3 regions of the Sporofaciens sp. SGI.106 genome follow, and region 3 is predicted to be linked to each of the others. Evidence: predicted binding sites of a transcription regulator. Region 3 holds the regulator's gene; each other region holds the start of a gene.
What was found. Region 3 encodes Rex, which represses fermentation and respiration genes when NADH is low (regulators of the CRP and FNR family bind a similar motif). Its sites were predicted from a motif close to ATTGTTAANTANTTAACAAT; they were not measured.
Positions count from the first base shown of each region.

Region 1: ACQRCC_RS10460 (NAD(P)H-dependent oxidoreductase subunit E) is a predicted target of Rex. The motif match lies at 6,787-6,806, and genes of this name have one in related genera.
Region 2: ACQRCC_RS10380 (phosphoenolpyruvate carboxykinase (ATP)) is a predicted target of Rex. The motif match lies at 2,840-2,859, and genes of this name have one in related genera.

Region 1 covers NZ_JBNPMZ010000013.1:70,972-81,433, reverse strand. Annotated here, with positions in the region: gene ACQRCC_RS10485 (ABC transporter permease) at 1-710, opposite strand, end outside; gene ACQRCC_RS10480 (ABC transporter ATP-binding protein) at 707-1,624, opposite strand; gene ACQRCC_RS10475 (TetR/AcrR family transcriptional regulator) at 1,621-2,256, opposite strand; gene ACQRCC_RS10470 (NADH-dependent [FeFe] hydrogenase, group A6) at 2,451-4,193, opposite strand; gene nuoF (NADH-quinone oxidoreductase subunit NuoF) at 4,209-6,137, opposite strand; gene ACQRCC_RS10460 (NAD(P)H-dependent oxidoreductase subunit E) at 6,184-6,678, opposite strand; gene ACQRCC_RS10455 (hypothetical protein) at 7,007-7,240, opposite strand; gene queA (tRNA preQ1(34) S-adenosylmethionine ribosyltransferase-isomerase QueA) at 7,255-8,280, opposite strand; gene pheT (phenylalanine--tRNA ligase subunit beta) at 8,294-10,462, opposite strand, start outside.
Region 2 covers NZ_JBNPMZ010000013.1:53,496-63,957, forward strand. Annotated here, with positions in the region: gene leuC (3-isopropylmalate dehydratase large subunit) at 1-397, shown strand, start outside; gene ACQRCC_RS10365 (3-isopropylmalate dehydratase small subunit) at 397-885, shown strand; gene thrC (threonine synthase) at 919-2,406, shown strand; gene cdd (cytidine deaminase) at 2,417-2,815, shown strand; gene ACQRCC_RS10380 (phosphoenolpyruvate carboxykinase (ATP)) at 2,918-4,615, shown strand; gene ACQRCC_RS10385 (MarR family winged helix-turn-helix transcriptional regulator) at 4,752-5,204, shown strand; gene ACQRCC_RS10390 (ABC transporter ATP-binding protein) at 5,201-6,949, shown strand; gene ACQRCC_RS10395 (ABC transporter ATP-binding protein) at 6,953-8,857, shown strand; gene ACQRCC_RS10400 (molybdenum cofactor guanylyltransferase) at 8,876-9,454, shown strand; gene ACQRCC_RS10405 (molybdopterin molybdotransferase MoeA) at 9,467-10,462, shown strand, end outside.
Region 3 covers NZ_JBNPMZ010000001.1:67,292-77,753, forward strand. Annotated here, with positions in the region: gene ACQRCC_RS00295 (peptide MFS transporter) at 1-357, shown strand, start outside; gene ACQRCC_RS00300 (aminopeptidase P family N-terminal domain-containing protein) at 387-2,174, shown strand; gene ACQRCC_RS00305 (2-isopropylmalate synthase) at 2,412-3,803, shown strand; gene ACQRCC_RS00310 (GntR family transcriptional regulator) at 3,839-4,495, shown strand; gene ACQRCC_RS00315 (NADP-dependent isocitrate dehydrogenase) at 4,562-5,758, shown strand; gene ACQRCC_RS00320 (ABC-F family ATP-binding cassette domain-containing protein) at 5,833-7,785, opposite strand; gene ACQRCC_RS00325 (redox-sensing transcriptional repressor Rex) at 7,921-8,568, shown strand; gene ACQRCC_RS00330 (NAD(P)H-hydrate dehydratase) at 8,680-10,176, shown strand; gene alr (alanine racemase) at 10,177-10,462, shown strand, end outside.

The DNA.
Region 1 (10,462 bases), on a different contig from region 3:
AATGTTCCCCTGAGCACATGGTTTCGAAGCATGGAAGTCCCATAGGTTCCCGGAAGAAAAGAAATCACCTTCTGCAACCCGTCCGAGAACTGGGAAATCGGCATATATGCTCCACAGATAAATCCATATCCCGCACTGACAATCGTTCCCACGGCAGACATCTGCCCCTGACTGGTAAGGAACATATTGATAATGCTGGACAGTGCCGTTCCGAATAATACCAGAAGAAATACATCCAACAGCAGTCTAAGCACATCTTCCGTAGTAAGATACCAGCCCACCTTTGCAATATAAAGAAGACATACACCTGTTGCCACATAAGAAATCAACAGCGTGGAAACCATTGTAGAAATATAATATCCTAAAGCCAGTGTACCCTTGCTTACCGGTGAAATCGTAAGATCCTTCCTGGTTCCATTTACCTTATCCTGAACCATCAGTAGATTGGAACAGAATGCCACCGTCACACAGCAGACTGCCAGAAGAGAAGATGTTAGCTCCCCGCCCACACATCCTCCGATCAGCTCATCCGGCGCCGTAGCACCAGCCGCCTCCAATGCCCCTCGGAATGTATCTTCATATACATTACTCAAAAACGTCCCGTACAGTACCAGAAGAACCAGCGGTGTTACCAGAGAGGTGAAGAACATTCCCTTATCTTTAAAAAATAACTTTGTATTTCGTTTAATTAATGCGCCCAGACCTCTCATTTCTCTGTACCTCCCGTCAGTTTCTTGCCTGTCACCGCAAGGAAAACATCATCCATCTTTCCCTTAACGATTTCATAATCCCGAAAGACCTCCGGATATTTCAGAATCAGCTCTGTTGCAGCAGCCGTATCCGGCACCGCTACCCGGTAAACATCTTGCTTAAGAGGCTCACTTGGACATCCAAGACTGCTTACCTGTTTCTTGGTCACTCCATACAGTGTGATAAAATCTCCCGTATAGGTATTCTTAAGTTCCAGCGGCGTTCCTTCCGCTGCAATTCTTCCACTGTCAAGTATAACAACATAGTCTGCATCTGCTGCCTCTTCCATATAATGAGTTGTCAGAAAAACGGTCATTTTCTGTTCCTTACGAAGCCTTGCAATGGCGTCCCAGAGAAGCTTTCTTGTCTGAGGATCCAGACCTGTAGTAGGTTCATCCAATATTAAAATCTTAGGCTGATGCAGAAGTGCTCTTGCAATATCAATTCTTCTTCTCTGTCCGCCGGAAAGCTTTCCAACTGTTCTTTTCAGCAAATCTTCGAAATCCAGAAGTTGCGAAAGATCTTTTAATCTTTCTTTAAATACCTTTCCTGTGATTCCGTAAAGCGCCGCACGGCTTTCCAGATTATCCTGTACATTCAGCGCCTTATCCAGAACGGAATTCTGGAACACTACACCCAGACTTCGTTTAATCGTGTCATCGTCCTTATCCAGATCCGCCCCACAAATATGTACACTTCCTGCGTTCTTCGTAAGCTGTCCGCACATGATATTAATTGTTGTTGACTTTCCCGCTCCATTGATGCCGAGAAATGCAAAGAGTTCCCCCTCTTTTACACGGAAACTTAAATCCTGTACTGCTTTCACGTCACCAAAGCTTTTACTCAGGTGGCTTATTTCAATGATATTACTCATAGGTCGCTCTCCTTTTCGTCACATTCATCCTTTTTTACTGGCTTAATATTATACCGTTCTTTCGCACCGGACTTTACCACCATCATCATTCCAATAAATGATTCCGTCAGCATCTCTGACACTTCTTTCTCATCAAAGTCACATACTTTGGCGGCACATAGTGCTCCAATTCCAAATGTATGAATCCACACATGCTTAAACAGCTGCAACGCATCCTGCTCTGGCAGCTGATAATCCCTCATAATTACCTCTATACAAAGCTTTGACATATCCCCCAGTTCTTCAAAAATATCTTCAAAGCTCTTAGCCTTTTCATTTTCTGTCATAAAAAGCATCTGAAACAGCTTTGGCTCTTCTTTCGCAAACAGAATCATCTGCATCCCGAATTGCTTAAATGCCGGTGTATAATGAACCCCTTTATTTGTATAGTCATTATACCGCTGCATTGCTGCCTTTCTTACTTCTTTCTGCACTTCTTCCATATTTTCAAACACCGTAAATATGGGACGTGCCGAGCTTCCCAGACGCTGTCCCAGGTCCCGGGCAGTAAGTGCCTCCATTCCCCGTTCACTGACCATATCTAACGCTGCTGCCACGATCTCATCTCTTGTAAATTTCGGTTTCGGTGGCATTTACATCATCCTCCCATTCAAAATCACACGTTTTAAATTGGTTGTTTTAAATCATTTGTTTTATTTTATACCTTATGTCAGGAACCTGTCAATTCCTTTTTACAAAGAACTCGGGAGTTTTTTTGCAGTAATCAATAGAAAAAGAGATTTGGCACCATATCATAGTGCCAAATCTCTCTAATTCAGGTTTTTTATTAGTTAATTGTTCTCTTTACATAGGTTGTATGTAAGGTCTCATGTGCCTTGTGGCTTCCCGGTTCGCCCAGATATTCATCATAAAGCTTCTTAATTGCCGGATTCTCATGAGATTTACGGATTGGTTTTGCAGCATCATTTCTGTAAAGAACGCCTGCACGGATTCCGCGTACGTCTGTAAAGTTACGTACATCTCCGGATACCTGTGGCTGTCCTCCACCGTTAACACATCCGCCAGGACATCCCATGATCTCGATGAAGTGGTAGTTTGCCTCACCGGATTTCACTTTGTTAAGAAGCTCTCTTGCATTGTTAAGTCCGGAAACTACCGCTACCTTCACATCCATTCCCGCCACATGATAAGATGCCTCTTTGATTCCCTGTGTACCACGCACATCGGTAAACTCCAGGTTCGCAAGCTCTTCACCGGTCAGAGTCTCTACGGCTGTACGAAGTGCCGCCTCCATAACACCGCCGGTCGCACCAAAGATAACACCTGCGCCTGTGGATTCGCCCATGGGATCATCAAATCCTTCATCCGGAAGAGCGGAAAAATCAATACCACAACGCTTAATCAGTCTTGCCAGCTCTCTTGTTGTGATGGCAATATCCACATCCGGAACGCCTGCCGCATTCTGGTCATCTCTTCCGATCTCAAATTTCTTTGCTGTACACGGCATTACGCTGACAGATACGATCTTCTTCGGATCAATGCCTTCCTTCTCTGCAAAATATGTTTTCAGCATAGCACCAAACATCTGCTGCGGAGACTTACAGCTTGACAGATTTTCCGTCATATCCGGGAAGTAATGTTCACAATACTTAATCCATCCAGGTGAACAGGATGTGATCATCGGAAGCACACCACCATTTTGAATACGGTGCAGAAGCTCTGTTGCCTCCTCCATAATCGTAAGGTCTGCTCCCCAGTCTGTATCAAATACCTTGTCAAATCCAATTCTTCGAAGTGCAGCTGCCATCTTGCCTTCCACGTCAGTTCCCATCGGATAACCAAATTCTTCGCCCAGACCTGCTCTTACAGAAGGAGCTGTCTGTACAACTACATATTTCTCCGGATCAGCAATTGCTTCGATAATCTTATCTGTGTAGTCTTTTTCATAAAGTGCTCCTGTCGGACAGACTGCGATACACTGACCACAGGAAACACAGCTGGTCTCGCCCAGTCCCATTTCAAAAGCAGAACCGATAAATGTATCGAATCCACGGTTATTCGGTCCGATTACTCCGATTCCCTGTGTCTTTTCACAGGTAGCCACACAGCGGCGGCACAGGATACATTTATTATTATCACGAACCATATGAGCAGCGGAAGTATCCAGCTCGTAGTGATTCATTTCACCTGCATAATAGTTTTCATCATCCACACCATACTCACGACAGAGCTGCTGTAATTCACAATTGCCGCTTCGCACGCAGGAAAGACATTTCTTATCGTGATTGGACAGCAGAAGCTGCAAAGTTCTTTTTCTGGACTGGATCAGCTTCGGTGTGTTCGTATAAACTTCCATTCCCTCGTTAATCGGGTGCACACAAGCTGCAACCAGATTTCTTGCACCTTTTACTTCTACTACACACATACGGCATGCGCCGATCTCGTTAATTTCTTTCAGATAGCACAGAGTCGGAATTCTGATTCCTGCCAGATGTGCCGCTTCAAGGATAGTAGAACCTGCCGGTGCGGATACATCAAGCCCGTTGATTTTAAGATTAATATTTTCCATATTTTCCATCCTCCATTACTCTTTGTAAATAGCACCAAAACGACATTTCTCCATGCAGGCTCCACACTTCACGCACTTATCCTGATTGATTACGTGAGGTTCTTTTACCTTTCCGATGATTGCATTATTCGGACAGGTTCTTGCACAAAGTGTACATCCCTTACATTTATCCGCATCAATCTTGTACTGAAGCAGATCTTTACATACGCCGGCCGGACATTTCTTGTCAACGATATGTGCTATGTATTCATCTCTGAAGTAACGCAGTGTGGACAGTACCGGGTTCGGTGCCGTCTGTCCCAATGCACACAGAGAATTGGATTTCAGGTGAGCTGCCAGCTCCTCCAGACGATCCAGGTCTTCCATGGTTCCCTGACCTTTTGTAATCTTATCCAGAATCTCAAGCATTCTTCTGGTTCCCACACGGCATGGTGTACATTTACCACAGGATTCGTCTACTGTGAATTCCAGGAAGAATTTTGCGATATCTACCATACAGGTATCTTCATCCATTACGATCAGACCACCGGATCCCATCATGGAACCGATTGCAATCAGATTGTCGTAGTCGATCGGAACATCAAAATTCTCAGCCGGAATACATCCGCCGGACGGTCCTCCGGTCTGTGCAGCCTTGAATTTCTTACCATTCGGAATTCCGCCGCCAATCTCTTCTACGATCTCACGAAGGGTTGTTCCCATCGGGATCTCAACCAGACCTGTATTATTAACCTTTCCTCCAAGAGCAAATACTTTTGTTCCTTTTGATTTTTCAGTTCCCATGGAAGCGAACCACTCCGGTCCGTTCAGGATGATCTGCGGGATATTTGCCAGTGTCTCTACGTTATTTAAAATGGTTGGTTTCTGGAACAGACCTTTCAGTGCCGGGAACGGCGGACGCGGTCTTGGCTCACCACGATTTCCTTCGATGGAAGTCATAAGTGCAGTCTCCTCACCACAAACGAAAGCTCCTGCTCCCAGTCTCAGCTCGATATCAAAATCAAATCCTGTTCCAAAGATATCTTTGCCCAGTAATCCATATTCTCTTGCCTGGCCGATTGCAATATTCAGTCGTTCAACAGCAATCGGGTACTCTGCACGCACATAAATATATCCCTGAGATGCACCGATTGCATAACCTGCAATAGCCATCGCCTCCAGTACTACGTGTGGGTCACCTTCCAGTACGGAACGATCCATGAACGCACCCGGGTCACCTTCGTCAGCGTTACAGCATACGTACTTCTGATCTGCCGCATTAGCTGCTGCAAATTTCCACTTCAGACCTGTCGGGAATCCTGCGCCTCCACGTCCCCTGAGTCCGCTGTCCAGCATAATCTGGATTACCTCCTCCGGCTTCATCTCTGTCAGGACTTTTCCCAGTGCCTCATATCCTCTTGTTCCGATATATTCCTCAATATTTTCCGGACTGATCACACCACAGTTCCGAAGTGCAACTCTGTGCTGTTTTTTATAGAAATTTGTCTCCTGCAGAGGCAGTACTTCATTTCCATGTACAGTCTCATCATAAAGCAGTCTGGTAACCACTCTTCCATTCACCAGATGCTCAGATACGATTTCCGGAATATCTTCTTCCTTCACCATGGAATAGAAAGCGCCTTCCGGATACACGATCATAATCGGTCCCAATGCACACAGACCAAAACAGCCTGTCTTAATTACACATACTTCTTCCTCAATTCCCTGTTTCTTTATCTCTTCTGCCAGTTTTTCTCTGATTCTCTGGCTGCCGGAAGATGTACATCCTGTACCTCCGCAGACCAGAACATGCGCGCGATATTTGGTGCTCCATTCCTCGCCGTTCGCAGCCTCATAAGCTGCTGCAGGTCCGGCAATCTTAACCGGAATCTGGTGCTCAGAACGATATCCGACTTCCCCTTGCACCTTCTCTCTTATTACTCGTAATTCTTCCAGAGATTTCATATTGTCCCTCCATTCTATTGACATTTCCGTTTTTCACATCTGAAAGCTATTCGTATTTTGCAAGAATATCATCGATATCCTCTACTTTCAGTCTGCCGTACACCTCATCATTAATTGTCATAACCGGAGCAAGACCGCAGGCACCGATACAGCGGCATGCATCCAGAGAGAACTTACCGTCCGGTGTACACTCTCCGCCGACAATTCCGAGCTTCTCCATCAGCTTGTTATAGATATCTCCGGATCCCTTTACATAACATGCGGTACCAAGACAAACAGAAATCTGATACCTTCCCTTCGGACTTAAGTTGAACTGTGAATAGAATGTTACAACTCCGTAAATCTTCTCCAGCGGGATTCCCGTCTCGTCTGAGATAATCTTCTGAACCTCAATCGGAAGATATCCGTAAATGTCCTGAGCTTTCTGCAGAATCGGCATAAGAGCACCCTTCTCGTCCTTCAACTCATGAATGACAGCAAGCAGTGCTTTTTCTTGTTCTTCGGTTCCTCTGAAAGGAACAGTAGATTTTTTTGAAAGCATTTTTTTACCTCCCTTTGCATAATGTATAACCGCACTGGCTATATTCGTTCTACTTTCCATAATTTTATCATACATTCTCACAAAAAACCATCATTTTTTTACCGATTTTTTGTTAATATTTACACATTCCCGTTTTATTTTTCACCAATTTTATGTCTAAAAAATGGGTTGTATTGACGTGTTTTTTTATTTATTTTATACAATTTAAAATTTTATTTTGTTCTGTGCGACTTTTGGAGTGATTTTTTTCACAAACCATATAAAGCCAAAAATACCCCTGCTGCCGGGTTTCTTCTCAGCAACAGGGGTATTTACGTATTCTATTTATCTATTCTTCCAGCTCCACGATCAGATAAAATCCTTTTTCTGTCTCTTTAATTTCTCTGATAATTCCTTTTCTGGCTTTGATTCTCTCTGTAGTTCTGTAGATGCCGGACATAGCAACCGATGGCTCCACCAGATAAGTATATCTTCCGGTGCTCGGACTTCGTTCACTGATTACGACTTCCTGTCCTTCCTCCACCAGACCCTGGCGTTCCATCTTAAAACTCTCCAGGCGCATAATATTCCTTCTTTCTATCGAATAAACATCGCATCGCCAAAGCTGAAGAAACGGTATCTTTCCTTCACCGCTTCTTCATATGCCGCCAGCACATGCTCTCTTCCCGCCAGTGCAGAAACCAGCATGATCAGTGTTGATTCCGGCAAATGGAAATTCGTAATCAGGCAGTCCAGTACCTTAAACTGATATCCCGGATAAATGAATATCTCCGTCCATCCACTGCACTCCCTTAACCGTCCGTTCTCATCTGCTGCAGACTCAATGGTACGACAGCTGGTAGTTCCCACGCAGATGACCCGATGACCATTTTCCTTTGCCCTGTTAATCTTATCTGCCTCCGACTGTTCAATGCGGTAGAATTCCGAATGCATATGATGCTCCAGAATATTATCCACCTTCACCGGACGGAAGGTTCCAAGTCCTACATGGAGTGTCACTTTTGCAACGTCTACTCCTTTATTTTCGATTTCCTTCAGAAGCTCCGGTGTAAAATGCAGTCCGGCAGTCGGTGCCGCTGCAGATCCACTGTGTTTTGCATATACGGTCTGATAACGGTTTTTATCCTCAAGCTGATGCGTAATATAAGGCGGCAGAGGCATCTGTCCAAGCTGATCCAGAATCTCTTCGAAAATTCCATCATAGGTGAATTTCACAAGACGGTTACCCTCTTCTACGATTCCAACCACCTCACCTGTTAAAAGTCCCTCACCAAAACTGATCTTTGCTCCAACCTTCGCCTTTTTCCCGGGCTTAACCAGAGTTTCCCACACATCATTTTCCATGCGTTTTAACAGCAGAATCTCTATTTTCGCATCGGTTCCGACCTTCGAGCCGATCAGACGCGCCGGAATAACCTTCGTGTCATTTAAGACCAGACAATCTCCCGGCTGCAGATATTCTATAATTTCCCTGAAAATGTGATGAGACACTTCTCCGGTGTCCTTGTCCAGAACCAGCAGCCTGGAACCGGAGCGGTCCTCAAGAGGATCCTGAGCAATCAGCTCCTCCGGCAAATCAAAACTAAAATCCTGTCGTTTCATTTCCAATCATCCTTTATTTACGAAGTTCGATTCCCATCTCTTCCAGTGCTTTCAGGATCTTATCCATTGCCTGAGTAATATCTGCTTCTGCAAGAGTCTTATCCTTTGCACGGAATACAATAGAATAAGCAACTGACTTGAATCCGGATTTAATCTGTGCACCCTCATACAAATCAAAGAGTGCATAGCTTTCCAGATAAGCGCCGCCTTTTTTCTCAATCACTTCCTCGATCTGACCAACCATAATTTCCTTCGGCACAACCATACTGATATCACGGGTTACAGCCGGGAACTTGGCAATTCCTTCGTATTTTCTTTCAAATGTTGCTCTCTCAACAATTTCCGGCATATCCAGAACTGCAATATAGGCTTTCTCACCGATACCATAGGTATCTGCCACGTCCGGATGAACCTCTCCAAGATATCCCACTACGACACCATCATAAATAATGTTTGCCTGACGTCCCGGATGGAGATACGGTTTGCCTGCATTCGGATCATAAGTCTCTTTCTTGTGCAGACCGATCTTATCGAAGAATTCTTCTACCACACCTTTCATGCTGAAGAAATCTCCGTCTCCATACATTCCCAGTGTAAACTGCATGCGCTCCTCCGGAAGCTCGGTAAGCGGCAGAGCCTTCGGAATATAAATATTTCCAAGCTCATAAAGCTTCACATTTTTATTTCTTCTGTTGTAGTTGGTTGCAAGAGACGTCAGCATACCATTCAGAGATGTAGTTCTCATAATGCTGTAGTCTTCTCCCAGCGGATTCATAATTTCCACTGCCTGACGAAGTGGGGAATCCTCTGCAATCTTCAATTTATCAAATACCTTCGGACTTTCAAAAGAATAGGTCATTCCCTGACTAAATCCGCAGAATTCTGCAATATCCCTTGCCACTTCCTCAATGCGAAGCTTGTAAGACAGTTTTCCTGTCGTAGCCTCTCCCTTCGGCAAAGTAGTAGGAATATTGTCATATCCGTAGAATCTTGCCACTTCCTCTGCCAGGTCAGCCAGACGGAACAGGTCATGACGGAAGGTCGGTGCAATCACCTCATTTGTTTCCTCATCATATTCAAGATCAATTTTCTTAAAGTATCCAATCATATCCTCTTTAGAAACATTGGTTCCCAGGAGTGCATTAATCGCATCTGCATCAAATGGTACTCTTACAGGCTCTTTTTTCTTTCCATAGACATCAACCATACCGCCGACTACTTCACCTGCACCCATCTCTTCTACGAGCTGGCATGCACGGTCAATTGCAGCCTGTGCATTATTCGGATCCAGACCTTTTTCAAATTTACCGGAAGCATCTGTACGAAGACCAACCTTCTTGCTGGATTTACGGATATTCGTTCCATCAAAACATGCAGCCTCAAACAGCATCGTCTGCACATCGTCTGTAATCATAGAATTCTCTCCACCCATGATTCCCGCAATACCGATGGACTTCTTTCCATCACAGATCATCAGGACCGTCTCATCCATCTCACGCTCCTGACCATCCAGAGTCGTAAACTTCTCACCCTTTGCAGCAGTGCGCACAACGATTTCATTTCCTTCAATAGTAGCCAGATCATACGCATGCATCGGCTGTCCGTACTCTTCCATTACATAGTTGGTGATGTCTACCAGGTTGTTAATCGGACGGATTCCCACAGATGCCAGTCTTCTCTGCATCCACTCCGGAGAAGGTCCGATCTTGATATTTTTCACTACTCTTGCACAGTATCTCGGACACAGATCCGCATCCTTAACGGTTACCTTAATATAATCATTGACATCCTCGTCATTACCTGTCGGTGTTACAACCGGAGGATAGAATTCCTTTCGGAAGGTTGCTGCTGCCTCTCTTGCAATTCCTACTACGCTATAGCAGTCCACACGATTGGACGTAACTTCATATTCGAATACCACATCGTCCAGCCCCAGTGCCTTCACTGCGCTTTCACCCACGACAGCCGTCTCCGGGAAAATGTAAATTCCCTCTTCCGGCGCTTCCGGGTACATATCTCTGTTAGAGCCCAGCTCCTCGATAGAGCACATCATACCGCAGCTTTCCACACCGCGAAGCTTACCTTTCTTAATCTTAATTCCGCCTGCCACACGACTGCCCGGCTCATGTCCACCTGCTACACGTCCTCCATCCAGAACAACCGGAACTTTATCTCGTTCTTT
Region 2 (10,462 bases), on a different contig from region 3:
GATCGATCAGGTTGTAATCGGTTCCTGTACAAATGGAAGAATCTCAGATCTTCGAAGAGCGGCAGCTGTTCTGAAGGGGCATACGGTACATCCGGATGTGCGTGTTATGGTAGTTCCTGCTACTCAGAAAATTTACAAGCAGTGTATTGCAGAGGGACTTCTGGATATTTTTGTGGATGCAGGCTGTGCAGTGAATACACCGAGCTGCGGACCTTGCATGGGAGGTCATATGGGCGTTATGGCAGCAGGAGAAAAATGTGTATCAACAACAAATCGTAACTTTGTAGGAAGAATGGGACATGTGGATTCTCTGATTTATCTTGCCTCACCGGAAGTGGCAGCGGCAAGTGCGATTGCAGGATGTATTGCAAATCCTGAGAAAGTGGGTGACAAATAATGAAGGCAATGGGTAATGTATTTAAATATGGTGATAATGTGGATACGGATGTAATCATTCCAGCCAGATATTTGAACTCTTTCGATGCACAGGAGCTGGCGAGCCATGCGATGGTAGATATTGATCCTGAATTTGCAGGAAAAGTACAGCCGGGCGATCTGATTGTGGCTAATAAGAATTTTGGATGCGGCTCTTCCAGGGAGCATGCACCGCTTTGTCTGAAGACGGCAGGAGTAAGCTGTATTATTGCAGAGACATTTGCCCGGATTTTCTACCGCAATGCAATTAATATCGGACTTCCGATTATCGAATGTCCGGAAGCTGCAAGGGGAATTGAAGCAGGAGATCAGGTTGAAGTAGACTTTGACAGCGGAAAAATCTACAACCGGACAAAGGGAACGGAGTTCCAGGGACAGTCATTCCCGGAATTTATGCAGAAGATTATTGCTGCCGGTGGTCTGGTTAATTATACTAATAGCAGGAAATAACCGGAAAATAGACGATACAGAAAGGTGAAGAAGATGAATTTACAGTATAAGAGTACAAGAAACGATGGCATAACAGTTACAGCATCTGAGGCAATATTAAAAGGCCTTGCAGACGATGGAGGTTTGTTTGTCCCGGTGGAGATTCCAAAGCTTTCCGTCTCTATGGAAGAACTTAAGGATATGACTTATCAGGAAACAGCATATGCGGTTATGAGAGAGTTTCTTACAGATTTTACAGAGGAAGAGCTGAAAGCATGTATTGCTAAAGCTTATGACAGTAAGTTCGATACTGAGGAGATTGCACCGCTTGCTAAAGCAGATGGTATTTATTATCTGGAATTATACCATGGAGCAACGATTGCATTTAAGGATATGGCACTTTCTATTCTGCCTCATCTTCTTACAACTGCTGCGAAAAAGAATCATGTAAAAAATGAGATTGTCATTCTGACAGCAACCTCCGGCGATACCGGAAAGGCAGCACTTGCAGGCTTTGCTGATGTGGAGGGTACCAGAATTATTGTGTTCTATCCAAAAAACGGAGTCAGCAAAGTACAGGAGCTTCAGATGGTAACCCAGAAGGGAGACAATACATCGGTTGTTGCTATCCATGGCAATTTTGACAATGCCCAAAGCGGGGTAAAGGCAATGTTCGAAAACAAAGAACTGGCCAGGGAGCTTGATGAGCACGGCTATCAGTTCTCATCTGCGAATTCTATAAATATCGGACGTCTTGTGCCGCAGGTGGTATATTACGTATATGCTTATGCAAAATTATTGCAGAATGAGGAGATTCAGGCAGGAGAGGCAATTAATGTTGTGGTTCCTACCGGAAATTTCGGAAATATTCTGGCAGCATATTATGCTAAACAGATGGGGATTCCGATTCAGAAGCTTGTTTGTGCTTCCAATGAAAATAAAGTGCTGTTTGATTTCTTCCAGACCGGTACTTATGACAGAAACAGAGAATTCCTTCTGACAACATCCCCGTCTATGGACATTTTGATTTCCAGTAATCTGGAGCGTCTGATTTATCAGATTGCCGGAAAAAATGCAGAGAAAGATGCAGAATTAATGCGGGAGCTGAAAGAAGACGGAAGTTATGCGATTACAGAGGATATGAAAAGAGAGCTCGCAGACTTCGAGGCAGGATATGCCACAGAGGAGCAGACAGCCCGTATGATTCATGATGTATATGCCAGAACCGGTTATGTGATCGATACACATACGGCAGTCGCTGCTTATGTATGTAAGGAATACCAGAAGAATTCAGGGGATGCTGCAAAATGCGTGGTGGCATCTACGGCAAGTCCGTATAAATTTGTAAAGAGTGTTATGAGCGCAATCGATGAAAAGTATGCGGATCAGGATGAATTTGCCCTTCTGGACGAATTAAAACAGGTGTCTCAGACAGAGATGCCGAACGCGATTAAAGAGATTCTGGATGCTAATATTCTTCATACAGCAGAGTGTGATGCGGACAAGATGGAGGCGTCTGTGCGGGAGATACTTGGATTGTAGGAGTCGGGATATGGAAGCTTATGAATTGTGGCAGAAGGCTGTGAAGGCAAGAGAATTTTCATATAGTCCGTATTCCGGATTTAAGGTGGGTGCCGCCCTCCTCTGTAAAAATGGGGAAGTGGTGCAGGGATGTAATGTGGAGAACAGTGCATATGGACCTTCTAACTGCGCAGAACGCACGGCATTTTTTGCGGCTGTTGCAAAAGGGCAGAGGGAATTTGAAGCAATTGCAATTGCAGGAGGAAAAGAGGAGCTGGTCATGTGCTATCCCTGCGGAGTTTGCCGTCAGGTTATGGCAGAATTCTGTGATCCGGATAATTTTCACGTAATTTGCGGAATGAATAAAGAAAAGCTGGAGATACTAACTTTGCGTGAGTTATTACCCAAAAGTTTTGAAATGCAAGATTGATTTTTCAATCTTGCATTTTTACACATTGTTAAACTATTGACTTTTTTGACAAAAAATGAGATAATACTACCAAATTCGGAATTTTAAGGAGGAAAAGACAAAATGGCAACAAAAGCATATTATCCAATTAGTGAAATCGGAAAAGACAAACCAGGTTTCTCTAAAACACGTTCCATTATTGAAGCAGCATTCTACGGAAATAATGTTGTGAAAGTAGAAACCTTGAAAGAGGCTTACAATCTGGCAAAGAATTCCCCGGGAACTATCGTGACAGATATGCCTGTATATAGAGGAGAAGAGTTTGGTCTGGATGCAGATGCAAAAGTTCTTTTATTTAATGACGGTGCAATTACCGGACGTTATGCAACAGCACGTCGTATTGCAGGAGAACCGGGAGTAGATTGCGATGCTCTTGATAAAGTTGCAATGGACGCTGTATACAAATCACGCTGGAAAAAAATGTATCATGCAACTGTATTTGCAGGATTGGATCCGGAATTTATGGTTAAGTGCCACCTGTTGATTCCGGAAGGAGAAGAGAATATCATGTATAACTGGATGCTGAACTTCCAGTATATGTCTGATGAATATGTAAAGATGTACAAAGAGTCCAAACCGGTAGGAGACGGAAAAGAAGCAGATATCTACATCTTCTCTGATCCGCAGTGGATTCCGGAAGAGGCTCCTGGTGTAAGCTTTGACTGTTTAAGTGACCCGGCTAAGAAGACTCTGTGCTATTTCAATACAGAGACAAACTGTGCATGTATCCTTGGTATGAGATACTTCGGAGAGCACAAGAAAGGTACTCTTACTATGGTATGGGCAATTGCAAACCGTAACGGTTATGCATCCTGCCACGGTGGACAGAAAGAATACTTACTCCCGGATGGATCCAAGTATGTTGCATCTGTATACGGTCTGTCAGGATCTGGTAAGTCTACACTGACACATGCAAAACATGGTGGAAAATACGAGATCAAAGTACTTCATGATGATGCATTTATCATCAATACAGATACATGCTCATCTATCGCAATTGAGCCTACTTATTTTGATAAGACAGCTGATTATCCGACAGGATGCCCGGATAACAAGTATCTGCTGACAGCTCAGAACTGTTCTGCAACAATGGACGAAGATGGAAAGATTCAGCTTGTAACAGAGGATATCAGAAATGGTAACGGACGTGCAATCAAGTCTAAGTTATGGTCACCGAACCGTGTAGATAAGATTGATGCTCCGGTTAATGCAATCTTCTGGATTATGAAAGATCCTACCATTCCGCCGGTAGTTAAGCTGAAAGGTGCTGCACTTGCATCTGTTATGGGAGCTACACTTGCTACAAAACGTTCCTCTGCTGAGCGTCTTGCTCCTGGCGTAGATCCTAACAAGCTGGTTGTTGTTCCTTACGCTAATCCGTTCAGAACCTATCCTCTGGCTAATGACTACGAGAAGTTCAAAAAACTGGTTGAAGAGAAGAACGTAGACTGCTACATCGTTAATACAGGTGATTTCATGGGCAAGAAGGTACAGCCAAAGGATACTCTTGGTGTGCTGGAAGCAATCGTTGAGAAGAGAGCAGATTTCCATCAGTGGGGACCGTTCTCTGACATCGAGATCATGGATTGGGAAGGATTCGTTCCGGATCTTGACGATCCGGACTACAAAGCTCAGTTAAAGGCTCGTATGCAGGATCGTGTAAACGAAGTTGAGAACTTTGCTGTAGCAAAAGACGGATATGACAAGCTGCCGGATGAAGCAGTAGATGCACTGAAGAAACTGGTTGAAGAACTTGCATAATTGAAAAGAATATGATTTGTAAAAGGAAGCTGTTTTGATGCGGCTTCCTTTTTTTGGTTGATTAATTATATTTTTGTGCTATAATAATGTTCGATATAAAACAGTTCACTATCGAACAATCGGGGAGGCGTGACATATGGAAGAGGCAGAGCTGAGGATAGGAGTTGAAGTGCATAAGGCAGACCGGGTAATCGGACGATGTCTGTCGAATCGAGTAAAAGCAGCGGGAATAGACGAAGTTACGATCGTGCACGGCTGGGTAATCAGGTATCTTTATGAGCACCGGAGTGAAGATGTATTTCAAAAGGATCTGGAACAGCATTTTTCTGTAGGCAGGTCGTCTGTTACGAATACAATAAAGCTTATGGAAAAAAAGGGATTTATCTGTCGGGAATCGGTGACCAGGGATGCCAGGTTGAAGAAGGTTTCTTTGACAGACAAGGGAATCCAAACGCATGAAGAAATGACAAAGATAACAGAGCAGATGGATGATTTTCTCCTTCGGGGAGTCGGCAAAGAAGATCTAAAAATATTCCTGGGAGTGATCCGGAAAATCCGGGAAAATGCGGAGAAAGGAGAAATGAAATGATACGGACTTTGTTACATGAGGTAAAGGAATATAAGAAAGCGTCCTTTGCGACGCCTGTTTTTATGATACTGGAAGTAATTATGGAGATGATTATCCCGTATCTGATGGCATCCATTATTGATGACGGAGTCAACAAGGGGGATATCGGACATATTTACAGGGTAGGAGGGATTATGATTGTGGCGGCGGCTATGGGTCTACTGGCAGGACTTCTCGGAGGACGTTACGGTGCGAAAGCTTCCACAGGATTTGCAAAAAATCTGAGAGAGGCAATGTTTAACCACATCCAGACATTTTCATTTTCCAGCATCGATAAATTCAGTACGGCCGGATTGGTGACCCGTCTGACTACGGATGTAACCAATGTTCAAAATGCGTATCAGATGTGTCTTCGAATGCTTATGAGAGCGCCTGCCAGCTTGATTTGTGCGATGGCCATGGCATTTTTTATAAATAGACGCCTGGCAAGCGTTTATCTGGTAGCAGTGATGATTCTTGGTGTTGTTCTAATGTTTATTATCAGTCATGCTACGAGATATTTTCAGCAGGCATTTCCCAAATATGACGCATTGAATGAATCTGTGCAGGAAAATGTATCAGCCATTCGTGTCGTAAAAGCTTATGTGAGAGAAGAGGAGGAAACCAGGAAATTTAAGAAGGCGAGTGAGAATATTTACAGGATATTTGTAAAGGCGGAAAATAATCTTGTGTACAATGCGCCGATAATGCAGCTTACGGTATATACATGTATTCTTCTGATCAGCTGGCTTGGTGCAAAAATGATTGTTTCCTCAACTCTGACTACCGGTGAGCTTATGAGTCTTTTAGCCTACTGTATGAATATTCTGATGAACCTTATGATGCTGTCCATGGTATTTGTCATGATATCCATGAGTATGGCAAGTGTCAGACGTATCTCAGAGGTACTGAACGAGGTCAGTGATATCCAGAATCCGGATCACCCGGTGACAGAAGTAAAAGACGGAAGCATTACATTTTTTCATGTGAATTTTTCATATAAAAAAGATAATGATGAGCCTGTTTTAAAAGATATTAATCTGGATATCCATTCCGGTGAGACTATCGGAATTATCGGTGGAACCGGAAGCGCGAAAACGAGCCTCGTGAACCTGATCAGCCGTCTTTATGATGTGACTGATGGGGAAGTGCGGGTTGGAGGATGCAATGTAAAGGATTATGATATGGAAGCACTTCGTAATCAGGTGTCTGTAGTACTTCAGAACAATGTGTTATTCTCCGGTACAATTTTAGAAAATTTACGATGGGGCAATCGAAATGCTACAGAAGAGGAATGTGTGAATGTCTGCAGGCTTGCCTGTGCAGATGAGTTTATCCAGAGATTTCCGATGAAATATGAGACGCACATTGAGCAGGGAGGAAATAATGTATCCGGCGGACAGAAGCAGAGACTCTGTATTGCCAGGGCACTCCTGAAAAAACCTAAAATACTGATTCTGGATGACAGCACCAGTGCGGTCGATACTGCTACGGATGCGAAGATAAGAAGAGCATTCCGGGAGGAAATACCGGACACCACGAAACTGATCATTGCCCAGAGGATTTCCAGTGTTCAGGATGCGGACCGGATCATTGTCATGGATGAAGGCAGAGTTCATGGATTTGGTACCCATGAAGAATTGTTGGAAACAAATGAAATCTACCGCGAGGTATATGAGTCCCAGATGAAGGGCAGCGGCGATTTTGATGAAAAGGCAGGTGAGTAAAAGATGGCAGGACCGATGAGAAAAGAAACGAGAGGCATGAAATCCCAGGTGAAGGATCCGGGAAAAATTTTTCTAAGATTGATGAATTATGTGTTTCGTACATATAAGTATCATTACATTGCAGTTGTGATCCTGATTTTTATCGGAGTAATTGCAAATGTGCAGGGAACAATGTTTACGAAAAATCTGATTGACGATTATATTACACCGCTTCTGCTTTCCGACACGCCGGATTTTGCGCCGCTTGCATATGCGATTGCGAGGGTGGCGGGCTTTTATCTGATAGGAATACTGGCAACATTTGCTTATAATAAGATTATGGTGTATGTAACCCAGGGCACTCTTCAGAATATGAGAGATGACCTGTTTGAAAATATGCAGAAGCTGCCAATTAAGTATTTTGATACTCATGCCCATGGCGATATCATGTCAATCTATACCAATGATATTGATACGTTACGCCAGATGATCAGCCAGAGTATTCCTCAGATCATAAACAGTGGGTTTACAATTGTAAGTGTGCTGATCAGTATGATTATCCTGAATGTGCCGCTGACAATTGTGACGCTGATTATGGTGGGAATTATGCTGTACTGTACAAAGCTGGCAGCGGGAAACAGCGGAAAATATTTCCTGAAACAGCAAAAGAATCTTGGCGCTGTGAATGGATTTATTGAAGAAATGATGAATGGGCAGAAGGTGGTTAAGGTATTCTGCCACGAGGAAGAGAACAAAGAGGCTTTTCGGAAATTAAATCAGGAGCTTTTTGGAAGTGCTGACCTTGCAAATTCATTTGCAAATATCCTGGGACCTATCAATGCACAGCTTGGAAATATCAGCTATGTTGTGTGCGCAATCGTAGGCGGCGCTCTGGCGCTTGGAAAGGTTGGAGGGTTTACGCTGGGAGGACTGGCAAGCTTCCTGACATTTAACAGGAGCTTCAGCATGCCGATCAACCAGGTGAGTCAGCAGCTGAATGCTATCGTTATGGCTATGGCGGGTGCTGAGAGATTCTTTAAGCTGTTGGATGAAGAACCGGAAAAAGATGATGGATATGTGACACTTGTGAATGCAAGGGAAGTGGACGGTCAGCTTACCGAGTGTGAGGAAAGAACCGGCTGCTGGGCATGGAAGCACACCCACCGCTCAGATGGAACCACAGATTACGTGAAGGTTCGGGGAGATGTGGTGTTCAATGGAGTGGATTTCGGATATAATGACGATAAGATTGTCCTTCATGATGTGAAGCTATATGCGAATCCGGGACAGAAGATTGCTTTCGTGGGGTCTACCGGAGCAGGGAAGACCACGATTACCAATCTGATCAACCGTTTCTATGATATCCAGGATGGAAAGATCCGTTATGACGGGATCAATATTAATAAGATACGCAAAGCAGACCTTCGACGTTCCATGGGAATCGTACTTCAGGATACCCATTTATTTACCGGGACGGTAAAGGAAAATATTCGTTTTGGTAAACTGAATGCGACGGATGAAGAGGTGGTGGCAGCCGCAAAACTTGCCAATGCAGACGGATTTATCCGGAGGCTTCCGGATGGATATGATACTATGCTTACCGGGGACGGAGCCAGCTTAAGTCAGGGACAGAGGCAGCTTCTGTCCATTGCGAGGGCGGCAATTGCAGATCCGCCAGTGCTGATACTGGATGAGGCAACCAGCTCTATCGATACCCGGACAGAGCGGATCGTGCAGGATGGTATGGATAAGCTGATGAAGGGCAGAACTACATTTGTCATTGCTCATCGCCTGTCTACCATAAGAAATGCAGATTGTATCATGGTGTTGGAACAGGGAAGGATTATTGAGCGTGGAACACATGAGGAACTGCTGGAAGAGAAAGGTAAGTACTATCAGCTGTATACGGGAAAGAGTGTTTCTGCATAGGGGTAGAAGACAGAAAAAATGATGGATGGATTGATATTGGCAGGAGGAAAGAGCCTGCGCATGGAAGGGAAACATAAAGGTTTCCTTGTCTATAATAAAGAAACTTTTATGGAGCGACTGATCAGGGAAATGAAAAGAGAGGCGGAACATCTGTGGATATCTTATGGTACGGAGATACATGCTTCTTACGAAGGATGCCCGGTAATTATGGATGAATATCCAGGGTGTGGCCCGATTGGAGGAATTCATGCCGGGCTTCGGCAATGTCAGGCAGATGCTATGATGGTGGCGGCATGCGATATGCCATTTTTAAGAGCAGAGTTATACAGGCATTTGAAGACAAAAATGGGATCGGCTGATGGAGTGGTTCCGGTGGTAAGGGAAAGAATTCATCCCCTTGCAGCCATCTACAGTAAAAGAATTCTTCCGGTTCTTGAGGAGCAGATTTCAAATGAAAATTATCGGCTGACAAATGCTCTGATAAGATTGAATATAAAATATGTGGATGTGACGGGGATGAATGAATTTGAAAAGATGCTTCGAAATATTAATACAGTAGAAGAATATGGAAATTTATACGAAGTGAAAAATACATAAAGGGGTAAATATATGGAAAGCTTATCATTAGAAGATGCACTTAATATTTTGCTTTCAAAAGTAAATCAAATCAGGGAGTGTGAAATGGTTTCCCTGTGGGAGAGCGTGGGGCGTGTTTTATCTGAAAATATTACCGCAGTGAGAAATCAGCCGCCCTTTCCCCGCTCTCCACTGGATGGATATGCAGTCAGAAGTGTGGATATAAAAGGTGCTTCCAGAGAACGTCCGGTGAAGCTTAAGGTAATTGATGAAGTAGATGCAGGTCATGTGACGGAAAAGACTGTAGAGTACGGAATGGCAGTGAGAATCATGACCGGTGCACCGATTCCGGAAGGTGCGGACTGTGTCATCCGACAGGAGGATACAGATTACGGAGAAGATAACGTAAAAATTTATAAAGAAATACAAAAATTTCAGAATTACTGCTTTGAAGGCGAGGATTATAGAGCCGGGACGGTTCTTTTGAAGAAGGGAATGCAGATCGGTTCTGTTGAAGCAGGGGTTCTTGCGAGTCTGGGACTGGAGAACGTGCCGGTATACCGAAAAATTAAGGCAGCAGTACTGACAACCGGAGATGAGATCATGCTGCCCGGGGAGAAGCTGCTTCCGGGGAAAATATATGATTCGAATCTCTATACACTGGTGACACGACTTCATTCCTTTGGAATTGAGATTGTTTACAAAGGGCGCGTGGAGGATGATGCCAGGAAGGCAGCCGGGATCATAAAAAAGGCGGCAGAAAAGGCGGACATCATGATTACTACCGGCGGAGTATCTGTGGGAAAAAAGGATATTATGCATGAAGTTTTGGATATCCTGCATGCGGACAGGCTGTTCTGGAGAATAGCAATAAAACCCGGAATGCCGACGTTGTGTGCTGATTATGAGGGGAAGCTTTTGATCTGTCTGTCCGGAAATCCGTACGGTGCGGCGGTGAATTTGGAATTGCTGGTACGTCCGGTTCTTGCAGTGATGGCAGGAAGAAAAGATTTGGAAATTAAAAGGGTG
Region 3 (10,462 bases):
ATTGGTTTGGGTTATCTTTTCTATATCATTATGGACATTGTTCGTGGAGACGGAAAAGTCAGTGTAGTCTGGCTTCTGGGATTTGCATTCCTTCTTACACTTGGTGAAATGTTCTTCTCACCACTGGGACATGCGTTTATCAGTAAATATTCTCCAAGCCGTTACCTTGCAGTTATGATGTCTGTATGGGGATTTGCGACATTTATCGCAGCAAAATCCTACGGATATGTTTACGGAGTTTTATTTGGCGGAAATCTGGAGTTCAGAGTAGGAGCAGGAATCGTTGCAGGTATCGCATTTGTTTCTGCGATTATAATGGTTCTTCTGGATAAGAAGCTCTCAGCACTCGTAGATTAGGAAGTATATAGTAAAAGAGGAATAGAAAAATGGATGTACGTGAAAGACTTGCGAAATTACGCACTCAGATGGAAGAAAAAGGAATTGATATCTATATCGTTCCAACGGCAGATTTTCACCAGAGTGAGTATGTTGGGGAATATTTTAAAGCAAGAAAATATATTACCGGTTTTTCCGGTTCTGCCGGAACTGCTGTGATCACAAAAGATAAAGCATATATGTGGACAGATGGAAGATATTTTATCCAGGCTGCAAGACAGATGGAAGGAACTACGGTGGAACTGATGAAGATGAGAGAGCCGGGTGTTCCAACTGTTGAAGAATATCTGAAAGATACCCTCCCGGAAAATGGAACGATTGGATTTGACGGTCGTGTGGTATCCATGGGGGAAGGAAAAACATATGAGCATATTGCAGCAGAAAAGGGCGGCAGCATTGTATATGCTTACGATCTGATTGATACCTTCTGGGAAGATCGTCCGAAATTATCAGAAGAACCTGCATTTGCTCTGGATTTGAAGTATGCCGGAGAATCAACAGCAGATAAACTCGGACGGATCCGTGAATTTATGCGTGAACATGGAGCAACCGCACATGTGCTCACAACCATAGACGATATTTGCTGGACATTGAATATCCGAGGAAATGATATTGAATTTTTCCCGTTAGTATTATCTTATGCAATCATTACACTGGATGGAATGGAACTTTATATTGATGAAAGGAAGCTTGGAGAAGAGATAAAAGAAAGTTTCGCAAAAGATGGAATTACACTTCATCCATACAATGATATTTATGAAGATATTAAGAAGTTAAATGCAGATGAAACACTTCTTCTTGACCCGGCAAAAATTAATTATGCAATTTATAAAAATATTCCGAATGAAGTAAAAAAGGTAGAAGAGCGTAATCCGGAGATTGTGTTTAAGGCTGTAAAGAATGTTACTGAGATTGAGAATATCAGAAAAGCACAGATGAAAGACAGTATTGCACACATCCGGTTTATGAAATGGCTGAAAGAAAATGTTGGAAAGACAACCATTACAGAGCTTAGTGCTTCTGATAAGCTGGATGAATTCCGTATGGAGCTTGGCAATTTTATCCGTCCAAGTTTTGAGCCAATCTGTGCATATGGAGAGCACGCAGCGTTATGCCACTATGTTTCTTCTGAAGAGACAAATGTAGAATTAAAAGAAGGCAGTGTATTCCTGACAGACACAGGTGCCGGATTTTATGAAGGTTCCACGGACGTGACCAGAACCTATGCCCTGGGTGAGATTCCACAGATTATGAAAGAGCATTTTACACTTGTTGCAATCAGCCATCTGCAGCTTGCAAGCGCAAAATTCTTAAGAGGCTGTACCGGAATGAACCTGGACATTCTTGCGAGAAAACCATTCTGGGACAGAGGAATTAACTTTAATCATGGAACAGGACATGGAATGGGATATCTTTTGAATATCCATGAAGGTCCGACAAACTTCCGCTGGCAGTATCGTGCAAATGATACACATCCATTTGAAGAGGGAATCGTTATTACAGATGAACCGGGAATTTATTTTGAAGGTTCACACGGAGTAAGATTGGAAAATGAGCTTCTTGTTCAGTCCTGGCAGAAGAATGAGTATGGAGATTTCCTGTACTTCGAGCCAATTACCTATATTCCAATGGATCTGGATGCCATTTTACCGGAAATGATGTCTGAACCGGAAAAAGCTCTTTTAAATGACTATCATCAGCTTGTATATGATAAAGTTTCTCCTTATCTTGAAGAAGATGAAAAAGAATGGCTGAGAAAATATACAAGAGCAATTTAATATTGTAACCTCATCCTCCGAATTGAAAATATACCCTATTGAAAAATGCCCCTTTGGCCTAAAAACCAGAGGGGCATTTTTTTACTCTATAGGAAACTGCGTTTCCATAGAGTAAAACTCTTTATTCTGAAAATAATTCTTGACAGGATGTGTATAATTGTATACAATTATACACATCGAAAAAGAAAATCATTTACCTTTGACAGAAGAGTATAATTTGAAGGAGAGTGTGCAGCGATGGAAGATCGAAAGGTATATTTTGATAAACATTCTAATTTATTACAGCTTGAAGAGCATATGTATCCGCTGGTCGATGTAGAGACACCGAATGTATTCCGGAATCTGTTTCATTATGATGAAATTCCGAAGATTGCGTTCAATGACCGTATTGTGCCGCACTGTATGCCGGATAATATCTGGATTACGGATACGACATTCCGTGATGGTCAGCAGTCAAGAGCACCGTATAGTACAGAGCAGATTGTAACATTGTACGATTATTTTCATAAACTGGGCGGTCCAAAAGGAAAGATTCGACAGAGTGAATTTTTCTTATACAGCAAGAAGGATAGAGATGCCGTTTATAAGTGTATGGAAAGAGGGTATGAATTCCCGGAAGTGACCAGTTGGATCCGTGCAAGTAAGAAGGATTTTGAACTGGTGAAAGATATCGGTATGAAGGAGACAGGAATTTTGGTAAGCTGTTCCGATTACCATATTTTTTATAAGCTTAAGATGACAAGAAGAGAATGTATGAATCATTACCTCTCCGTTATCCGTGAATGCCTGGAGACGGGAATCAGTCCGAGGTGTCATCTGGAGGATATAACCCGCTCTGATATCTACGGATTTGTAATTCCATTCTGTCTGGAGCTTATGAAACTTCAGGAGGAATATCAGATTCCGGTAAAGATTCGTGTCTGTGATACCATGGGATATGGTGTTAACTATCCGGGAGCTGTGATTCCGAGGTCTATTCCGGGTATTATTTACGGTATTCGTGTACATGCGGGCGTACCAAGTGAACAGATTGAATTCCATGGACATAATGATTTTTATAAGGCAGTCAGCAACTCTACTACAGCATGGCTGTATGGAGCCAGCGGCGTGAACTGTTCCCTCTTCGGAATCGGAGAGCGTACCGGCAATACTCCGCTTGAGGCTATGGTATTTGAGTATGCGCAGCTTCGGGGTACTCTGGATGGAATGGATACCACAGTCATTACAGAGCTGGCAGAGTATTATGAGAAAGAAATCGGTTACACGATTCCATCCAGGACACCGTTTGTCGGAAGGAATTTCAATGTGACAAGAGCAGGAATCCACGCGGATGGTCTTTTGAAAAATGAGGAGATCTACAATGTATTTGATACTGACAAATTCCTGAACCGTCCACCGCTTGTAGCAGTATCCAATACATCAGGACTTGCGGGAATCGCACACTGGATCAATACATATTTTCGCCTTCCACAGGAGAAGCAGGTAGATAAGAATACGGAGCTTGTAGCTATGGTAAAAGCCTGGGTGGATGAGGAATATGAAAGCGGACGAGTTACCGTATTGACAGACGACGAGCTGCTTAAGGTAATTGATGATGCCTGTAAGAAGCTGGGCGTGGAATTGCTGTAGTATCAATTGGGGGAAACTCCGGAAAGAGGCAAATCATGGAAGAATATCAGGATCGCTCACTGAGGGGAAGAGTGTTTCGGAAACTGAGAGAGGATATTTTATCCGGAAAATATAAGGAGCATGAAGAATTAAGGGAAATCTCTATCGGAGAAGAGCTGGGAGTCAGCAGGACGCCGGTCCGGGAAGCATTAAGACAACTGGAGCTGGAAGGACTGGTTACGATCATCCCGAATAAAGGAGCATATGTGACTGGAATTACACCTAAAGATGTGCATGATATTTATACGATCCGCTCCATGCTGGAAGGATTATGCGCACGGTGGGCAACCAGACATATTACTGATGAACAGATTGAGGAACTGGAAGAGATCATACTTTTGTCAGAATTTCATCTGAAAAAAGAAGGAAATGAGAAGGCGAAACAGGTATCCGATCTGGACGGTAAGTTCCACAAGGTACTGTACGAGGCCTCCAACAGCCGTATACTGGAGCATGTTCTATCAGATTTTCACAAGTATGTGCAGATTGCAAGAACAATGTCAGTAGGTGCCAAAGACCGGGCAGAGAAGTCCATAGCAGAGCACCGGGGAATACTGGATGCAATCAAGAGTAAGGATGAGGTTCTGGCCGAGAAACTGGCGAATGAGCATATTATTAAGGTAATGGCAAATCTCCACATGAATGAAGAATAACAATAATTAAGATTTAACAGAGCTTAGAAATTTAGAGTATAGAATATCGAAAAGGAGCTGAAGGCAATGGCAAAGATTAAAATGACAACCCCTATTGTAGAGATGGATGGAGACGAGATGACGAGAATCCTCTGGAAGATGATCAAGGACAATCTTCTGGAACCATTTATTGAACTCAACACAGAGTATTATGATCTGGGACTGGAGCATCGTAACGAGACAAATGATCAGGTAACTATTGATTCTGCCAATGCAACGAAAAAGTATAAAGTGGCAGTAAAATGTGCTACCATCACACCGAATGCTGCACGTATGACGGAGTATAACCTGAAAGAAATGTGGAAGAGCCCGAATGGAACCATCCGTGCTATACTGGATGGAACCGTATTCCGTGCACCGATCGTTGTAAAAGGAATTGAGCCTTGCGTTAAGAACTGGAAGAAGCCGATTACCATTGCAAGACATGCATACGGTGATGTTTATAAAAACACCGAGATGAAGATTCCGGGACCTGGAAAGGTAGAACTGGTCTATACTGCCGAAGATGGAACAGAGACAAGAGAACTCGTACATAATTACGCAGGACCGGGCGTGGCACAGGGCATGCATAATCTGTGTGATTCCATCGAAAGTTTCGCAAGAAGCTGCTTCAACTATGCACTGGATACAAAGCAGGATCTCTGGTTTGCTACCAAAGACACTATTTCTAAAAAATATGACCACACATTCAAGGATATTTTCCAGGAAATCTTTGATGCGGAATATAAAGAAAAATTTGATGCGGCTGGTATTACATATTTCTATACTCTGATCGATGATGCCGTTGCACGTGTAATGAAATCCGAGGGCGGTTACATCTGGGCATGTAAGAATTACGACGGGGATGTAATGAGTGACATGGTATCATCTGCATTTGGTTCTCTTGCCATGATGACTTCCGTACTGGTGTCACCGGACGGATATTATGAGTATGAGGCTGCTCACGGAACCGTACAGCGCCACTATTACAAACATTTGAAGGGAGAGGAAACCTCCACGAACTCAGTTGCAACCATATTCGCATGGACAGGAGCTCTAAGAAAACGTGGTGAGTTGGATGGAAATGCAGAGCTGATGGCGTTTGCAGACCGTCTGGAGAAAGCTACCATTGACACGATCGAAGGTGGCGAGATGACAAAGGATCTGGCGCTGATCACAACGATGGAGAATCCGACGGTGCTGAACAGTGAGGAGTTTATTAAGGCAATTGCGAAAAGATTGTAAGTTAATTGGGGACGTAGCAAAATGCATTTTGCTACGTCCCCAATTAACATTTGCGGTGTACCTTTTTGTTCAGTTTACTCTGCAAGTTCCTCCCAGCGTTCATAAAGCTCAGCCAGTTCATCGGCGATCGCTGCTTTTTCCTGTGCCAGTTCCTGACACCGGACGGAATTAGTGTATACCTCTTCCTGAGCCATTAGTTCATCAATTTCAACATCCCGTTCTTCCAGTTCGGTGATCCGGTTTTCTGTCTTTTTCAGATCGTTCAGGCGTTTTCGTTCTTTCGCCTGCTGTTCTTTTTGTTCCTGCCAGCTCAGCTTGGATTCGGATACGGCAGAAGTGGAGGGATTGGTTGCAGTGACAGCGGCTCTTTTTCCTGAAATACTGGATTCGGAAATGGTCTGACCGGCATAGGCGGCGGTCAGTTCTTCTTTTTTCTCCAGATAGTAATCGTAATTTCCTATATAATTTACAAAGGTCTGGTTCACCAGATCCAGAATTCGTGAGGCGGTCTGGTTGATGAAATAACGGTCGTGGGAAACGTATAACACGGTGCCGGTGTAATCGTTGAGGGCTTTTTCCAGTATTTCTTTGGAAGCTATATCAAGGTGGTTGGTAGGCTCATCCAGAATCAGAAAATTCGCTTCTGAGAGCATGAGTTTTGCAAGAGATACCCGACCTCTTTCTCCACCGCTCAAATCCCCGATCAGTTTAAAGACGTCGTCGCCTGTAAACAGAAATGCTGCCAGCATATTACGAATCTGGGTGTTGGTAAGAGAGGGGTAATCATCGGATATTTCCTCAAAAATGGTCTTGTCCATGTGAAGGACGTGATGCTCCTGGTCGTAATATCCGATTTTGACGTTCGTTCCCAGGGTAAATGTACCGCTGTCTGCCGGAAGTACCTGATTCAGTATCTTGAGCAGTGTGGTCTTTCCCGTTCCATTATCACCGATTATTGCTACGTGTTCCCCGCGTTTAATCTCGAAGCTTATATTGGAAAATAATGTCTGCGGCGGAAAGGATTTGCTCAAATTCTCTACAGAGAGTACATCATTACCGCTTACACAGGAAGGCTCAAGTGTCAGGTGGATTTCACTGTGGATTTCTGCAGGTTTCTCCACCAGAGTCATTTTGTTCAGCATTTTTTCACGGCTTTCTGCCCGCTTAATAGATTTTTCCCGATTGAAGGAGCGCAGTTTTTCGATGACGGCTTCCTGATGTTTGATTTCCTGCTGCTGGTTTAAATATTCTTTCAGTCTGGCATCCCGGATCATCTGTTTCTTCTGTGCGAAGGCTGTGTAATTTCCGGGGAACATCATGATATTTCCCAGTTCGATTTCAATGACCTTTGTTACGACACGGTCCAGAAAATAACGGTCATGGGATACAATGAGAACGGCGCCCGGGTAATTCAGAAGATAAGTCTCCAGCCATGCAATAGAATTCAGATCCAGGTGGTTGGTAGGCTCGTCCAGAAGAAGGACATCCGGGCGTGTCAGCAATAATTTACCCAGCGCGACACGGGTCTTCTGACCGCCGGAGAGGGTGTCGACCGGTTTCCCAAATTCAGACTCTTCAAATCCCAGTCCTTTCAGTACTCCGGTAATCTCGCTTTCGTAAGCGTATCCATTTTCCCGCTCAAAGGTATCTGTCAGCCGATGATAGGTGGTAAGTCTGTCTTCCAGCTCCTGTCCGGACAGAGATGATAATTCCTCTTCAATAGAGCGGATCTGACGCTCCATCTCGATGACATCTGCCTTGGCAGTTTTTACTTCTTCGTAAATCGTATGACCGGTAGTGACTTCCTGGTGCTGGGACAGATATCCGAGAGTCTTTCCTTTGGCAAGAGTGACAGAACCGTCATCCAGGGAAAGTTCCCCCACGATCATCTTAAGAATCGTGGATTTGCCGGCACCATTGAGACCCACCAGTGCTGCTTTTTCGTGTTCTTCTATATGAAAAGAGCCATGTTTTACAATGACTTCTTCTCCAAAAGCTTTTTTGATGTTATGGCATGATAAAATCATGGCATGACCTCCTAAACCTAGTATTACTCACAATAATTATAACGAAATTTATGCAAAATACAACTAAAAGTTTGACTTTGAGTTGACAATTCTATATAATATTATGAAGAGAAACAAATCGGGAAGGTGAGACTAGTGGAAGAAAGAGAAATTTCTCAGGCTGTAATACGAAGACTTCCAAGATACTATCGCTATTTGGGCGAGTTGCTTGAAAATGGTGTAGAACGTATTTCCTCAAATGAGCTGAGTAAGCAGATGAAGGTGACGGCATCCCAGATTCGACAGGATCTGAATAATTTTGGTGGATTTGGACAACAGGGATACGGATATAATGTAAAATATTTATACACGGAGATCGGGAAAATCCTGGGGCTTGAGAAGAACCATAATATGATTATTATCGGAGCCGGTAACCTGGGACAGGCTCTGGCAAATTATGCGGCATTTGAAAAGAGAGGATTTGTTCTGAAAGGGATATTTGATGTAAATCCTACCCTTGCAGGTGTGTCCATTCGTGGTGTTCCGATTCGAATGATGAGTGAATTGAGAGAGTTTATAGGCAAAAATGATATTGAGATTGCCGCACTTACTATACCGAAGGCAAAAGCGATTGACGTTGCAAATGAACTGGTAGAGCATGGAGTCAGAGCAATCTGGAACTTTGCTCATACAGATTTGAATCTGCCGGAACATGTCATTGTTGAAAATGTTCATCTGTCAGAGAGTCTGATGAGGTTATCCTATAATATCAGCCGATATAACGAGGAGCATAAAACAGAATAGAGTGAGTCTTGAAACGAAAGTGGGACGTGTAATGTCGGTCTGTGCTGTGCAGGCTTTCTTTACACGTCTTTTGCGTATAGTCAGGCTGAAAATAAGAGGAGGAAAAGAGATATGATATATTTACCGGATGGAAATCAGATGAAGGAGGCGGACCGCCACACCATCTGTGATCTTGGGATTCCATCTCTGGAACTGATGGAGCATGCAGCAAGAGCCTGTGTGGAAGTTATGGAAGATCGAAAAACAGATCTGTCAGATGTGTGCATTGTGTGTGGCTCCGGCAATAATGGTGGAGATGGATTTGCGATTGCAAGGATGCTGCTGGAGAAAGGATATTCTGTTAAGGCGGTTCTGGCGGGACGCATGGAGAGCAGGACCCCGGAGACAGTGTATCAGATGGATTTGTTTGAAAAAGCAGGAGGAACAGTCAGTGAATGGAAATCCGGAAAATATAGTGTCATAGTAGACGCCTTATTTGGCGTAGGATTGAATAGAGATATAGAGGGAAGATATGGCGAGTTGATTGAAGAGATGAATCAGGCAGAGGCAGTCAGGTTTGCCGTGGATGTGCCGTCGGGAATCAGTGCGGCAGACGGAAGAATACTGGGGCATGCATTTCATGCAGATGTGACAGTAACCTTTCAGAGGGGAAAACTGGGGCTCTATATGGATCCGGGACGGCAGATGGCCGGTGAGGTAATCGTAACGGATATCGGTATCAATACAGAATGCCTGGATGAGGATATTCATACAGTCTGTGCCCTGGAGGAGAAGGATATTAAGAAAATGATGCCGGAGCGCAGGGAAGATTCCCATAAAGGAACCTATGGAAGATTGCTTGTGATTGCAGGCAGTAAGGGGATGGCGGGAGCAGCCTGGCTGAATGCATATGCGGCATATATGACAGGCGCCGGACTGGTGCAGATCTACACGGCAGAAGAAAATCGAATGATTCTTCAGCAGCTCCTTCCGGAAGCAATTATAACGACTTATGATTTGTTCGATGAGAGAGAGTTAATTTCCCTGCTCCGATGGGCAGATACAGTTGTCATCGGTTCCGGAATCGGGACGACAGATCTGGCGAAAAAGCTTCTGCGCACTACCCTGGAGTATGTGGCTGTTCCATGTGTGATTGATGCGGATGGACTGAATCTACTGGCAGAAAATCCAAAATATATGAAAGATCTGAGGGAAAACCAATTTGTATTTACTCCACATATGAAAGAAATGTCCAGGATTTTAAAGAAACCGGTATCGGAACTCAGGGAGAATAAAAGAGAAATGTTGGAGGAGTTTGTGAAAAACTATCCGGTCACCTGTGTGCTGAAGGATGCCCGAACTCTCACGGCATGTGAGGGAAGGCACACGGCTTTGAACCTCTCAGGTAATGCTGCCATGGCAAAGGCAGGCTCGGGAGATGTTCTTGCCGGCATTATCGGAGGACTCCTTTCACAGGGCACAGATGTTTATGAGGCAGGTGTCCTGGGCGCATATCTCCATGGATTGGCCGGGGATGCGGCCAGAAAGCAAAAAGGGGCATACAGCGTGCTGGCGCGGGATCTGGCGGAGAATCTGGCAGTAGTTTTGAGAAAATTGGAGGAGGATTAAATGAAGAAATATAGCAGAGTTTGTGCAAGAGTGAATCTGGATGCCATAGAATATAATATGGAAATGATGAGGCGAAACCTGCATCCGGATACGAAGATGATCGCAGTAGTGAAAACGGATGCTTATGGACACGGTGCTGTTCAGGTTGGAAGAATACTGGAACCCAGGGATTATGTCTGGGGATACGCGGTGGCAACCGCAGACGAGGCGCTTTTTATGAGAGAGCATGATCTTATGAAGCCGATTCTGGTACTGGGATGTGTCTTCCCGGAACAGCGCAGGGATA